3 regions of the Bacillus sp. JK62 genome follow, and region 2 is predicted to be linked to each of the others. Evidence: riboswitches for the same ligand, from Rfam matches in the RefSeq annotation. Region 2 holds a riboswitch; each other region holds the start of a gene.
The links. A riboswitch is a leader RNA that binds a small molecule or an ion and turns the genes downstream of it on or off. The one in region 2 is predicted to bind S-adenosylmethionine.
Positions count from the first base shown of each region.

Region 1: linked by a shared signal. The riboswitch ahead of metE (5-methyltetrahydropteroyltriglutamate--homocysteine S-methyltransferase) and the one ahead of ACWJJ4_RS11110 (methionine biosynthesis PLP-dependent protein) in region 2 are both predicted to bind S-adenosylmethionine.
Region 3: linked by a shared signal. The riboswitch ahead of mtnW (2,3-diketo-5-methylthiopentyl-1-phosphate enolase) and the one ahead of ACWJJ4_RS11110 (methionine biosynthesis PLP-dependent protein) in region 2 are both predicted to bind S-adenosylmethionine.

Region 1 covers NZ_JBSJQA010000004.1:113,356-117,637, forward strand. The annotation lists gene metE (5-methyltetrahydropteroyltriglutamate--homocysteine S-methyltransferase) at 11-2,299, opposite strand; SAM riboswitch class I at 2,383-2,537, opposite strand; gene ACWJJ4_RS11775 (S8 family peptidase) at 2,677-3,636, opposite strand; gene ACWJJ4_RS11780 (STAS domain-containing protein) at 3,856-4,282, shown strand, end outside.
Region 2 covers NZ_JBSJQA010000003.1:292,349-296,630, forward strand. The annotation lists gene ACWJJ4_RS11095 (GNAT family N-acetyltransferase) at 1-59, opposite strand, end outside; gene ACWJJ4_RS11100 (YjcG family protein) at 64-579, opposite strand; gene ACWJJ4_RS11105 (esterase family protein) at 605-1,327, opposite strand; SAM riboswitch class I at 1,502-1,627, shown strand; gene ACWJJ4_RS11110 (methionine biosynthesis PLP-dependent protein) at 1,696-2,817, shown strand; gene metC (cystathionine beta-lyase) at 2,810-3,985, shown strand; tRNA gene ACWJJ4_RS11120 (tRNA-Val) at 4,123-4,195, shown strand.
Region 3 covers NZ_JBSJQA010000004.1:146,035-150,316, forward strand. The annotation lists gene ACWJJ4_RS11925 (carbon-nitrogen family hydrolase) at 1-535, opposite strand, end outside; gene ACWJJ4_RS11930 (pyridoxal phosphate-dependent aminotransferase) at 628-1,800, shown strand; SAM riboswitch class I at 1,861-1,960, shown strand; gene mtnW (2,3-diketo-5-methylthiopentyl-1-phosphate enolase) at 2,041-3,255, shown strand; gene mtnX (2-hydroxy-3-keto-5-methylthiopentenyl-1-phosphate phosphatase) at 3,252-3,956, shown strand; gene ACWJJ4_RS11945 (methylthioribulose 1-phosphate dehydratase) at 3,914-4,282, shown strand, end outside.

The DNA of each region.
Region 1 (4,282 bases), on a different contig from region 2:
GCTGTTTTGATTATACAAGCTGAGCTTGTTTTTTTCGTGCCTGTTTCGCGGCGTCGACCATATTTTTTAATGCCGCAACGGTTTCTTCCTGCTGTCTTGTTTTCAGTCCGCAGTCCGGGTTTACCCAGAAGCGGTCAGTCGGACACACTTCAAGCGCGTCATCAATAATTTGATAGATTTCTTCAGTTGCCGGCACACGCGGGCTGTGAATGTCGTATACACCGAGTCCGAGGCCTTTCACGTAAGGATGTTCTTTCAGGTACTCTAAAAATCCTCCGTGGCTTCTGCTGTGTTCGATTGTAATGACATCCGCGTCAAGATCATTGATCGTATCTACGATATCTTCAAAGTTGCTGTAACACATATGCGTATGAATCTGCGTCTCGTTTCGCACAGAAGATGTCGTTAACCGGAATGCTTCTGCGGCCCAAGTTAAATATTCATCCCAATCCTGCGTTTTTAACGGCAGTCCTTCGCGGAGCGCGGGTTCATCCACTTGGATAATCTGAATACCGGCATCTTCAAGCGCTTTTACTTCTTTTCTGAGGGCAAGCCCGATCTGGAAGGCGATTTCTTTTCTTGAAATATCCACACGCGGGAATGACCAGTTTAAGATGGTGACAGGTCCCGTCAGCATGCCTTTCATGTGTTTTTCAGTCAGCGATTGGGCGTAGACCGTATCTTTTACCGTCATCGGTTCGATAAATTCGACATCTCCGAAAATGACAGGCGGACGTACGCAGCGTGAACCGTAAGACTGCACCCATGCATATTTCGTAAAGGCGAATCCGGCCAGTTTTTCACCGAAGTATTCGACCATGTCCGTCCGCTCAAATTCTCCGTGAACGAGCACGTCTAAGCCGATTTCTTCCTGAATGTCAACCCAGCGCTTCGTTTCCGCATTAATAAAGGCTTGGTACTGTTCATCCGTCCAATCTTTTTTGCGCCATTTTTGCCGTGCGCTCCGCACCTCGGCAGATTGAGGGAAGCTTCCGATTGTCGTCGTCGGCAGAAGAGGAAGACCGAGTGATTCATTTTGCAGCGCCAATCGTTCTTCAAAGCTTGCCGGACGGGAGAAATCTTTTTCCGTCAGCTGATTCAGCTCTTCTTTTTGAGCTGAGTTCGCTCCTGTTGCGAATGCTTTTAAAGCCTTAAGTGCCGCTTTTGATTCTTCGATCTGCTCACTGACGGCCGCTTTTCCGGACAGAAGCCCTTCTTTTAAGACGCCGAGTTCCGCCAGTTTTTCTTTAGCGTATGACAGGCCGTTCAGCAAATCCTTTTCAAGATGCTCGTCAGGGTGTTTCGCCACCGGCACGTGCAGAAGACTGCTTGAAGGCTGAATCCATAACTCCTCAACATCAGCGTGGCTGAGGATATCCAAAGCTGCATCAAGGCGTTCTTCAACATCGATTTTCCAAATGTTCCGGCCGTCGACCACACCGGCTGCCAGCACTTTATCTTTCGGGAAGCCGTGCTTTTTCAATTGCTCAAGGTTTCTGCCTTTATCATGCACGAAATCAAGTCCGATTCCCTGTACGGGATAAGAAACGAGTTCTTCATATGCATCAACTGAATCAAAGTATGTCTGCAGGAGGACATTCAGTCCTGAAAGCTCTTTTGTAATAGATTCATAGAGGTCTTTTGCGGCGCGGACATCTTCAGAAGAAGCTGTCACAAGGGCAGGCTCATCAATCTGAACCCATTTGACGCCTTCTGCTTCAAGCTCTTTCAGCAGCTGCACATAAAGAGGAACAAGGCGTTTTTGAATCGCTTTCGCTTCTGATTCTTCGTATCCTTTCGCAAGCGTGACGAATGTATACGGACCGACGATGACAGGTTTCGTTTCCGCTCCGAATTCTTCTTTGATCCGGCGGTAGTCGTCAAGCTGTTTGTTTCTCGTCAGACGGAATTCAATGCTTTCGTCATATTCAGGAACGATGTAATGGTAGTTGGTATTGAACCATTTCGTCATTTCACTGGAAACGGCGTCTTTTACACCGCGGGCAATCGCAAAGTATGTATCAACGGGATCCGTGATGCTGCGGAATCTTTCCGGAATCCAGTTAAAGCTGACGGCGGTATCAAGCACATGATCATAATGAGTGAAATCAGAGACCGGCACGATATCGATATGTTGGTCAAGCTGTGTTTTGACAGCTGATAAGAATAAACCGTCAAGCTTTTTAAGAAACGTTTCTTTATCAGTGTTTCCTTTCCAATAAGCCTCAAGTGCTTTTTTCCATTCTCTGTTCAAGCCGATTCTCGGAAAACCGAGGTTCGAAGTTTTGATTGTTGTCATTAAGTCTCCTCCTTTAAGTGAGATGTAACAAAAAAGCCTCTTTCTCATGAGAGAAAGAGGCTTTAACTTCAAAATGCAAGCCTCTCTTATCTCTCAGATCACGTCTGATGGAATTAGCACCGTGCCTTATGAGACAATCGTCTCGGCGCAAAAATCACGCGCCCCATTTCACAATGGAATTACGGTCGGTTGCTGTTGGGGTCAAAAGGCCAATCCCTCGCCCAACTCTCGATAAGAGAAAGTATTTCAATTTTTTTGAAAAGTTACATCATTTGTTGGTTATCTTATCAGCTTATTCAGATCACTGTCAATAGAAAATCTCACAATTTAAAAATTGGTGATGTGACAAACTGATCAATCATTATACGAGAAAAATATCAGAAAGACAGCAGCTGTGCCTGTTCGGCTCTTTCCATCAGTACTTCAGGCGCGTCTAAATACAGAAATCCGTTCCCGGCCAATGTTTTGGCGATGTCCAAAGGAAGGGTCCGCCGCACGAGCTGGGCGTAGACTTCAGCCTCAGAAAGCGTCCGCTGAAACGCGTCCTGTTCAAGCCCTTTTATTAAGGCAAGCGCTCCGCTCACATGCGGGGCGGCCATTGAAGTGCCCGTCAGCTTCCCGTATTTATGGTTGGGAAGGGTGGAGAGAATATTTTCTCCCGGAGCCACCAGGTCAATCTCTTTATTAGCGTTTGAAAATTCAGACGATTTACGGGCGATTGAGACTGATCCGACTGCGATCACTTCGTTGTAAGCGGCCGGATACGACAGTTCCTCTGTACGCTCGTCTCCGTCGCCTTCGTTTCCTGCCGCGCAAACGACCAGAACACCGCTTTTTACCGCATTTGTGACCGCTTCTTTCAGTTCAGGCACATCGCTTGGCCCGCCGAGTGACATGGAAATAATGTCCGCCTTTTGTTCAACGGCGTAGTTGATGCCGTTAATAATCCATTCGTATTTGCCGCTGCCGTTTTTCCCGCCGAGAACTTTAACGATTAAAAGGCTTGCTTCCGGCGCGACACCCGAAATTCCGCCGTTTGAATCATTGGCTGCAATCGTTCCGGAAACGTGTGTCCCGTGTCCGTTGTAATCGGAAATCACGTCTTCTTTGCCTCCGTCATCATCGGTGAAGTTTTTCCCGCCGACAATCCGGTCTTTCAAATCAGGATGATTGATGTCGCAGCCTGTGTCAAGCACCGCGATTTTAATATCCTTGCCTTTAAACCCTTTTGCCCACAACTCTGGCGCCTTAATCACTTTAATCCCCTCAGGAAGCTCGTTCACATCCATGATCTGTTCATCCGTGACATAAGGAATCAAATGCATTTCACCATTCATAAAAAAGCCCTCCTTTTTTATGCTTGCGAGTGGATACAAGGGTGTTGCTACTATTTTATGGCAGAGCATGCCGGCCGGAAAGAGTCATTTGAAGCATTTTCATAAAAAAGGCGTAATCTATCGGACTAAAAAATTTCAAATAAATGGATAGTTTGACAGCTTTCATTTTCATTCATGACCCGCTGACGCTATAATTGGAAATGGGAAAGGAGAAGAGAGATGAAGATAAATGAAGCGTTATACAGCTATTTTTCAGAACAAGTGGATCAAATTGCGAAAGAGTGGATCGAAACGATGGAAGATTCGGATCCGAATTCGATTTATTCTTTGACAAATCCCGTCATCACAGAAGAACTGACGGAGCAGGATAAAGAATTTTACCGGCATATTAATAAAATGTATATCATGCCGGAAAAAGAATTTTTAGAAGAGTTCGAGCGGTGGGTGATTGAGCTTGCGAAAGACCAGAAGCATCTGGATACTCCCGTCCAGTATGTGGTCCGTGAATTCATGAGAAACCGGAGACTATACATCAGTTATTATGATGCGTTTGCCGATAAACATGAATCTTCGTTTGCTCAGGGAGAAAGGAAGAAATGGGAGAATTTAATTACGCAAGTATTTGATTTTACGATTTACACGTTTG
Region 2 (4,282 bases):
TTTCTGACGAAAAAAGCGTCGTTCAGCTGTTTTTCAGTTTTTACGATGATGGATTCCAAGCAGTTATTCTCCTCCGCCTAATAAAAATGTTTCGTACACAGTCCATGAGCCGTTATCCAGCTGATAGAGCAGGTGAAAACGGTCGATGACTTCTTCGTGGGAAATGTCCTGCATTTTCAGCTGTCCGAGTACGTCGGAATGTTCATCTGACGACAGCTTCTGGCCGACCGTGACATGCGGAACGAAGCTGTATTCCGGCTCGCCGGATAATGCTCCTGAGTAGCATTTCTCACTCAGAGATTTTAATTCCTCCGTCGGCTCTGCTTTCATATATATCACATTATTCACAGGAGAAAACGAGCTGTATTTTGTGATTTTCAGAACGAGCGGATGCGACTCTTTCGCCGTCTGTCTCAGCTGTGATACGACCTGCTCGATTTCCTGTTCTGTCGCTTCAAACGGATCTCTTACCGTCAGATGCGGCGGAATGAGCGCGTAGCTCGGGTCGTAGCGTTTCCGGTACGAATTGGCGAGATCCTGTAATTTTTTTGATGGAAATAAAACAATACCGTATTTCATGAAAGTTCCCTCCTTAAATGAATGGTTACAGCATTTTTTTCAGCGCCGGCGTGATGAGCGGCTGCCAGTATGTCCATTTATGATCCCCGTCAAAGGTTTCATACGTGTATTCGGACTGTTTGCTTTCCAGCAGCTGTTTGAGCTCTTCGTTCGGCGCGGTGAAATCAAGCACCTGGCCGTCCGTCGTGTGGACGGCGGTTTCTTTTTCTCCGATTTGATGATAAACGGAAATCTGTTTGAGATCCTCCGACTGCCGGACGGCATCCAGCACGTGCCCGTCAACATACGGAGACTGCATGATGACGTTTCCAAACATGTTCGGATAGTCAATCGCCGTCATGAGCGAGACGGTTCCGCCGAGGGAATCCCCGATCATGGTGCGGCCGTATCCGACTTGATAAGTGGGGTATTCTTTGTCGATAAAAGGAACGAGCTCATTTGCGATAAACCGTTTATATGAGGCGAACTTAGAGCCTTCGGGATGGTATGTGTTTCTTCGCTCCCGCACATTTTTATATGGGACGCCGATAATGATGCAGCGGTCAATTTCCCCTTTTGACATGAGCTCTTCCGCCTGCCGCCCGATCCTTCCTAATCTGAAATAATCATGGCCGTCCTGGGCGATGACCGTATGATATTTATACAGAGGGGAGTAAGTGTTGGGCAGGTAGACCAAAACGGTCATTTCTTCTTTAAGCTCATGAGAGAAAAGTTTTTTCTCATGAATGATTCCGGTTTTCGGTGCCACTTCGCATTCCTCCAGGCCGCTTCTTGTCTTGATGGTTTTTCCCTATTGTACCATGAATTATTAGAAATTTCTTTCTTCAGATGCACTTCTTGCGAGAGTTCAGAAAATTAAAAAGTTGTTGAAATCCATTTTATAGTGCGTTAATATAGAACAATCAGAAAATACAAAACAATATTCTTATCACGAGAGGTGGAGGGACTGGCCCTTTGAAACCTCAGCAACCGGTTTGCTTTGCCGCGGGAAGGCAAAGTGCCAAGGTGCTAAATCCAGCAAGCGATTCACATGCTTGGAAGATAAGAGGAAGAGAAAAGCTCCTTCTTCTTATGAAGAGGGAGCTTTTTTATTTTTGAAAAGGATGGTGCTTACTGATGACGCAGCATGTTGAAACAAAATTAGCCCAAATTGGAAATAGAAGCGAAGAAGCAACAGGAACGGTCAGTCCGCCGATTTATCTGTCCACCGCTTACCGCCATAGAGGAATAGGAGAATCTACAGGTTTTGATTACGTGCGCACGAAAAACCCGACACGCCAGCTCGTCGAAGACGCTATCGCCGTGTTGGAAAACGGTGCGAGAGGCTTTGCTTTCAGCTCGGGAATGGCAGCCATTCAAACGATTATGGCTTTATTTAAAAGCGGGGATGAATTGATTGTATCCTCCGATTTATACGGAGGCACATACCGTTTGTTTGAAAATGAATGGAGAAAATACGGCTTAAGCTTTATTTACGATGATTTCAGCGATGAAGACTGTTTACGCTCCAAATTAACGGAAAACACGAAAGCGGTATTTGTTGAAACGCCTACAAACCCGTTAATGCAGGAGGCGGACATTGAAAAAATCGCCCGGATTACGAAAGAAGCCGGCCTGCTTTTAATTGTGGATAATACGTTTTATACTCCGGTGCTCCAGCGCCCGCTTGAACTGGGAGCGGACATCGTCATTCACAGCGCCACAAAATATTTAGCCGGGCACAATGATCTCCTTGCCGGTCTGGCTGTCGTTAAGGATGAAGAGCTCGGCGACATCATGTTTAATCACCAAAATGCGATCGGCGCCGTTCTCCCGCCGTTTGATTCGTGGCTTTTAATGAGAGGGATGAAAACACTCGGACTCAGAATGCGCCGTCATGAAGAAAACGCCCGTGAACTTGCAGAATTTTTAGAACAGGAAGAGGAAATCGCCGACGTGTTATATCCCGGAAAAGGCGGAATGCTGTCTTTCCGGCTGCAAAAAGAAGAATGGGTCAATCCGTTTTTAAAGGCGCTGAAAACGATTTGTTTCGCAGAAAGTCTCGGCGGGGTGGAAAGCTTTATTACATACCCCGCGACACAGACGCACATGGACATTCCGGAAGACATCCGTATCGCAAACGGCGTCTGCAACCGCCTGCTGCGTTTTTCAGTGGGCATTGAACATGCAGAAGATTTGAAGCGGGATGTAAAGCAGGCATTACAGCAAGTAAAAGAGGGGGCCGTGTCATATGAGTAATCACAATTGGACGTTGGAAACCCAGCTCGTGCACAATCCATTTAAAACAGACGGAGCCACCGGAGCCGTCAGCGTGCCGATCCAGCATGCTTCGACATTCCATCAGTCTTCATTTGAAGAATTCGGGACATATGATTACAGCCGCTCCGGCACACCGACAAGAACAGCGCTTGAAGAAACGATCGCAGGTCTTGAAGGCGGAACGAGAGGTTTTGCTTTCAGCTCCGGTATGGCGGCGATTTCGACGGCATTTCTGCTCTTATCCCAAGGCGACCATGTTCTCGTCACGGAGGATGTGTACGGCGGAACATTCCGCATGGTGACTGAGGTTCTGTCCCGTTTCGGAATCGAACATACCTTTGTCGATATGACGGACACAGAAGCGGTCGCCCGCGCCATCCGTCCGAACACGAAAGCCATTTATATGGAAACACCGTCAAACCCGACGCTCGGCATCACGGATATTAAGGGCGTCGTCAAACTGGCAAAGGATCACGGCTGTCTGACATACCTTGACAATACATTCATGACGCCTGCTCTGCAGCGTCCGCTTGATCTCGGTGTAGATATCGTGCTTCACAGCGCGACGAAATTTTTAAGCGGCCACAGTGACGTGCTGTCAGGCCTTGCCGCCGTAAAAGATGAAGAGCTCGGCAATCAGCTGTATAAGCTGCAAAACTCGTTTGGAGCGGTGCTCGGTGTTCAGGACTGCTGGCTCGTATTGAGAGGCTTAAAAACATTGCAGGTCAGACTGGAAAAAGCGAGCCGGACGGCTGAACGGCTGGCTGCCTATTTTGACGGGCATCCCGCCATCAAAAACGTTTACTATCCCGGCCTTGCCGGACACCCGGGAGCCGATACCCATAAACGTCAAGCGAGCGGAGCGGGCGCCGTCCTGTCCTTTGAATTGGAAAGCAAAGAAGCCGTCAAAAAGCTGGTCGAAAACGTATCGCTTCCGGTATTTGCCGTCAGCCTCGGCGCTGTCGAGTCCATTCTCTCATACCCTGCAGCCATGTCGCATGCCGCCATGCCGAAAGCAGAGAGGGAGAAACGCGGCATCACAGACGGCCTTCTGCGCCTGAGCGTCGGAGTCGAAAACGCCGAAGATTTAGAACGGGACTTCGAACAGGCATTGAAAAAAATAACCCCCGCCCAAGTGAGATCATAAACGAAAAGGGCGCCGTCAATTTTGCGACGCGCCCTTTTTTATTTTAGATAAAAAAAGTGTTGACGAATGAGAAATCAGGATATATAATTATAAATGTCAGAGAGACAACAACATACCCAGCAACACATACATATCATGATTCCGTAGCTCAGCTGGGAGAGCGCTACCTTGACAGGGTAGAGGTCGCTGGTTCGAGCCCAGTCGGAATCATACACTGCGGTTAGAGGCGTTATATCAACGTTTCTAGCCGTTTTTTATTGTGTTGACTTAGTCGTATTAAGGCGCAGGGTAGCGGTT
Region 3 (4,282 bases), on a different contig from region 2:
AATGATCAAGGCGGGGCAGAGGCCATTCCGCAGAGATAAACAGGACATTCGCGCCCTGGGACGTATGCTTTCTGATCCATTCGGGGAAACGGATATCATAGCAGATCAGCCCGGCGCACTTGACACCGTCAAGCTCAAAGGAACCGTCGCTGTTTCCTGCTGACAAGTAAAGGTGTTCATCCATCAGCTGAAACAGATGGGCTTTCTGATACCGCTTCACGATCTGTCCGCTGTTATCGGCGATGTACATGGTGTTATAGACATCTTCGCCTTCTTTGACCGCAAAAGATCCGGCAACGAGGTGTACGTTGTATGTTTTTGCCGTTTCTTTAAGCCACTGTTTCGAAACTTTGCCGTTTTCATCCGCCAGCTGGTCTAGCCGTGTGAGATCATAGCCGGTCGTCCACAACTCAGGAAGCACGATTACATCCGCATGGCGGCTTTCTTGCTCAATCAAAGATTCTGCTTTTTTAAAATTTTCTGAAGGATTTCCGTATGAAATATCAAATTGCAAACAGGAAACGGTCCATTTCATTTTTTAACACCTCAAGTTTCTCTTTACTTTTTTTATTTAACCATATATGATGATGGACTATCATTTCAAGACATTTTTAGAAGGTGAAAAATATGAACTTTGAAATCTCAGATGTACTCAAACAGCTGCCGGAACAATTTTTCGCATCATTGGTGCAAAAAGTGAATCAAAAGCTGAAAGAAGGCAGAGACGTCATCAATTTAGGGCAGGGAAACCCTGATCAGCCGACGCCTCAGCATATCGTTGAAGAAATGAAGCGTGCCGTCGAAAGGCCGGAAAATCATAAATACTCCTCATTCCGGGGCGCTTACAGCTTCAAAAAAGCAGCCGCTGCATTTTATGAAAGGGAGTACGGGGTCACGCTTGATCCGGAAACGGAAGTCGCCGTGCTGTTCGGAGGCAAGGCGGGACTTGTTGAGCTTCCGCAATGTCTTTTAAACCCGGGAGATACCATTCTGGTGCCTGATCCCGGATATCCTGATTACTGGTCGGGCGTCGCCCTTGCGAAAGCGAAAATGGAAATGATGCCGCTGACGGAAGAAAGAGGGTTTCTCCCTGATTACAGCGTAATTCCTGAAAAGGTGCGGAGCGAGGCGAAGATGCTGTATCTCAATTATCCGAATAATCCGACCGGCGCTGTGGCGACTGAGGCGTTTTTTGAGGAGACGGTCGGTTTTGCGGAACAAAACGGCATTTGTGTCGTTCATGATTTCGCGTACGGAGCCGTCGGTTTTGACGGGCATAAACCGCTGAGCTTTTTACAGACGGAAGGCGCAAAAGAGACGGGAATCGAAATCTATACCTTGTCCAAAACGTATAATATGGCGGGCTGGCGGGTCGGATTTGCCGTCGGAAACGCTTCTGTTATCGAAGCGATCAACCTTTATCAGGATCATATGTTTGTCAGCCTGTTTCCCGCGGCGCAGCAGGCGGCGGCAGCCGCTCTTTTAGCGGATCAGGCATGCGTCGCAGCGCAAAATGACAGATATGAATCAAGACGCAATGCATGGATTAAAGCCTGCCGCGGTATCGGCTGGGATGTGACGGCTCCGGCGGGCTCCTTTTTTGCATGGCTCCCTGTGCCCGACGGTTATACGTCACAGTCGTTTTCAGATCTGCTGCTCGAGAAAGCGGATGTCGCCGTCGCTGCCGGAAACGGGTTCGGAAAATGGGGGGAAGGCTATATAAGAGTCGGTCTTCTGACAAGTGAAGAAAGACTTAAAGAAGCTGCGGAACGGATCGGGAAACTGAATCTTTTCACCTGAAAAAGCATTGACATATCAGGATAACAATGCGATAATTCAAAATACTTTATAAAATCATTATTCTTATCAAGAGCAGGCAGAGGGACGAGCCCGATGAAGCCCGGCAACCGACTGATAAAGCACGGTGCTAATTCTTGCAGCAGGAGCTGAGAGATAAGATTCGGACATAACACGAAGCCTCTTTCTGCTCATACGGAAGAGGTTTTTTATGTTTTGTGAAAGAAAGAGAGGCGTTCACGCATGAGCGAAGTATTGGCAACATATCTTCTGACAAACACAACGGACAGTGAAAAGCGGGCGGAACAGATTGCGGCGGGGCTGACGGTAGGCTCCTGGACTGACCTGCCCCTGGTGAAGCAGGAACAGCTCAGAAAACATAAAGGCCGGGTCGTAAAAGTTGAGGAGAAAGAAGGAACCTCAGAAAACGAAACACAATCCGTCATCACTATCGCCTATCCTGAGGCGAACTTTTCAAGAGATATTCCGGCCGTCCTGACGACGGTATTCGGAAAGCTGTCACTGGACGGAAAAATAAAATTGACTGATCTTGAATTTTCCGAAGGGTTTAAACGCTCCCTTCCCGGGCCGAAATTCGGTATATACGGCATCCGCAAACTGCTGGGCGAATTTGAAAGACCGCTTCTGATGAGCATATTTAAAGGCGTGATCGGACGGGATCTCGCCGACATTAAAGAACAGCTCAGACAGCAGGCGCTCGGCGGCGTGGATCTGATTAAAGATGACGAAATTTTCTTTGAAAATGAACTGGCTCCGTTTGAAACCCGCATTATCGCAGGAAAACAAGTCCTGAAGGAAACCCGGGAGGAGACGGGGCATAAAACGCTGTATGCCGTAAACCTTACGGGAAGGACCGCTGAACTGCGGGATAAAGCGAGGCGCGCGGCAGAACTCGGGGCGGACGCGCTTTTATTGAATGTGTTCGCTTACGGTTTAGATGTGATGCAGAGCCTTGCCGAAGACAGGGAAATCCCGCTTCCGATCATGGCGCATCCGGCAGTCAGCGGCGCGTTCACATCATCTCCCGTTTACGGCTTGTCGCATGCGCTTTTGCTCGGCAAGCTGAACCGCTATTGCGGCGCTGATTTCAGCTTATTTCCGTCACCTTACGGATCCGTTGCTCTTCCGAAGGAGTCCGCGCTTGCAATCCATGATGAATGTGTAAAAGACGATGTCTTTCATCCGTCGTTTGCCGTCCCGTCAGCAGGCATTCACCCCGGTATGGTGCCATTGTTGATGCGCGATTTCGGCATCGATCACATCATCAATGCCGGCGGTGGCATTCACGGCCATCCGAAAGGAGCCGAGGGCGGCGGAAAAGCGTTCCGCGCCATCATTGATGCGGTGCTTGAAGCGCAGCCGATTGAAGAAAAAGCCGCGTCGTGCAAAGATCTTCAGCTCGCATTAGACAAATGGGGAAGGGTGGAAGCCGTATGACCCGCACACCGCTGATTATTTGTGATTTCGACGGCACGGTCACCATGAACGACAACATTGTCAGCATGATGAAAGAATTCGCGCCTCCTGAGTGGCTTGAATTAAAAGACGGTGTTCTGTCTAAAAGCATATCAATCCAAGAAGGGGTCGGCCGGATGTTCGGACTGCTGCCGAGCAGCTTAAAAGAAGAACTGACCGGCTTTATTCTGAAGGATGCGAAAATACGGGACGGCTTTTTGGATTTTGTCTCGTTTGTCCGGTCAAACGGCCTCCCGTTTTATATCGTAAGCGGAGGAATGGACTTTTTTGTGCATCCGCTTTTGGAAGGGATCGTAGAAAAGGAGCGGATTTTCTGCAATCATGCATCCTTTGACAATGAATATATTCATATAGACTGGCCGCACGCCTGTGACGGAGGCTGCACCAATCAATGCGGCTGCTGCAAACCGTCAGTCATCCGGAAGCTGTCCGATCAGCAGAAATTTCTCATTATGATCGGTGATTCGGTCACGGATGTCGAGGCTGCAAAGTTATCCGATATGTGTTTTGCGAGAGATTATCTTTTGACTGAATGCAAAGAACTCGGCCTCCGGCATCTGCCTTTTCAAGATTTTCATGAGGTGAGAACAGGCATTGAAAACATCGGGGAGGTGCAGGCATGGCTGCAAAAGAAGAACGCTGGCGCGAACTTGCCGAGGTAAAGCGCGAGCTGGCCGAAAGAGACTGGTTCCCGGCAACGAGCGGGAATCTTTCCATCAAAGTATCCGACGCGCCGCTGACTTTCCTCGTTACGGCGAGCGGAAAAGACAAACGAAAAGAAACAGACGAAGATTTTCTCTTAATCGATGAGAACGGGAAGCCCGCTGAGACCGGCCATTCTTTAAAACCTTCAGCGGAAACGCTTCTCCATACTTACTTATACCAAAAGACAGACGCAGGCTGCTGTCTGCATGTCCATACCGTCAATAATAATGTCATCTCAGAGCTTTACGGGGATGAAAAACAAATCACTTTTCAGGGGCAGGAG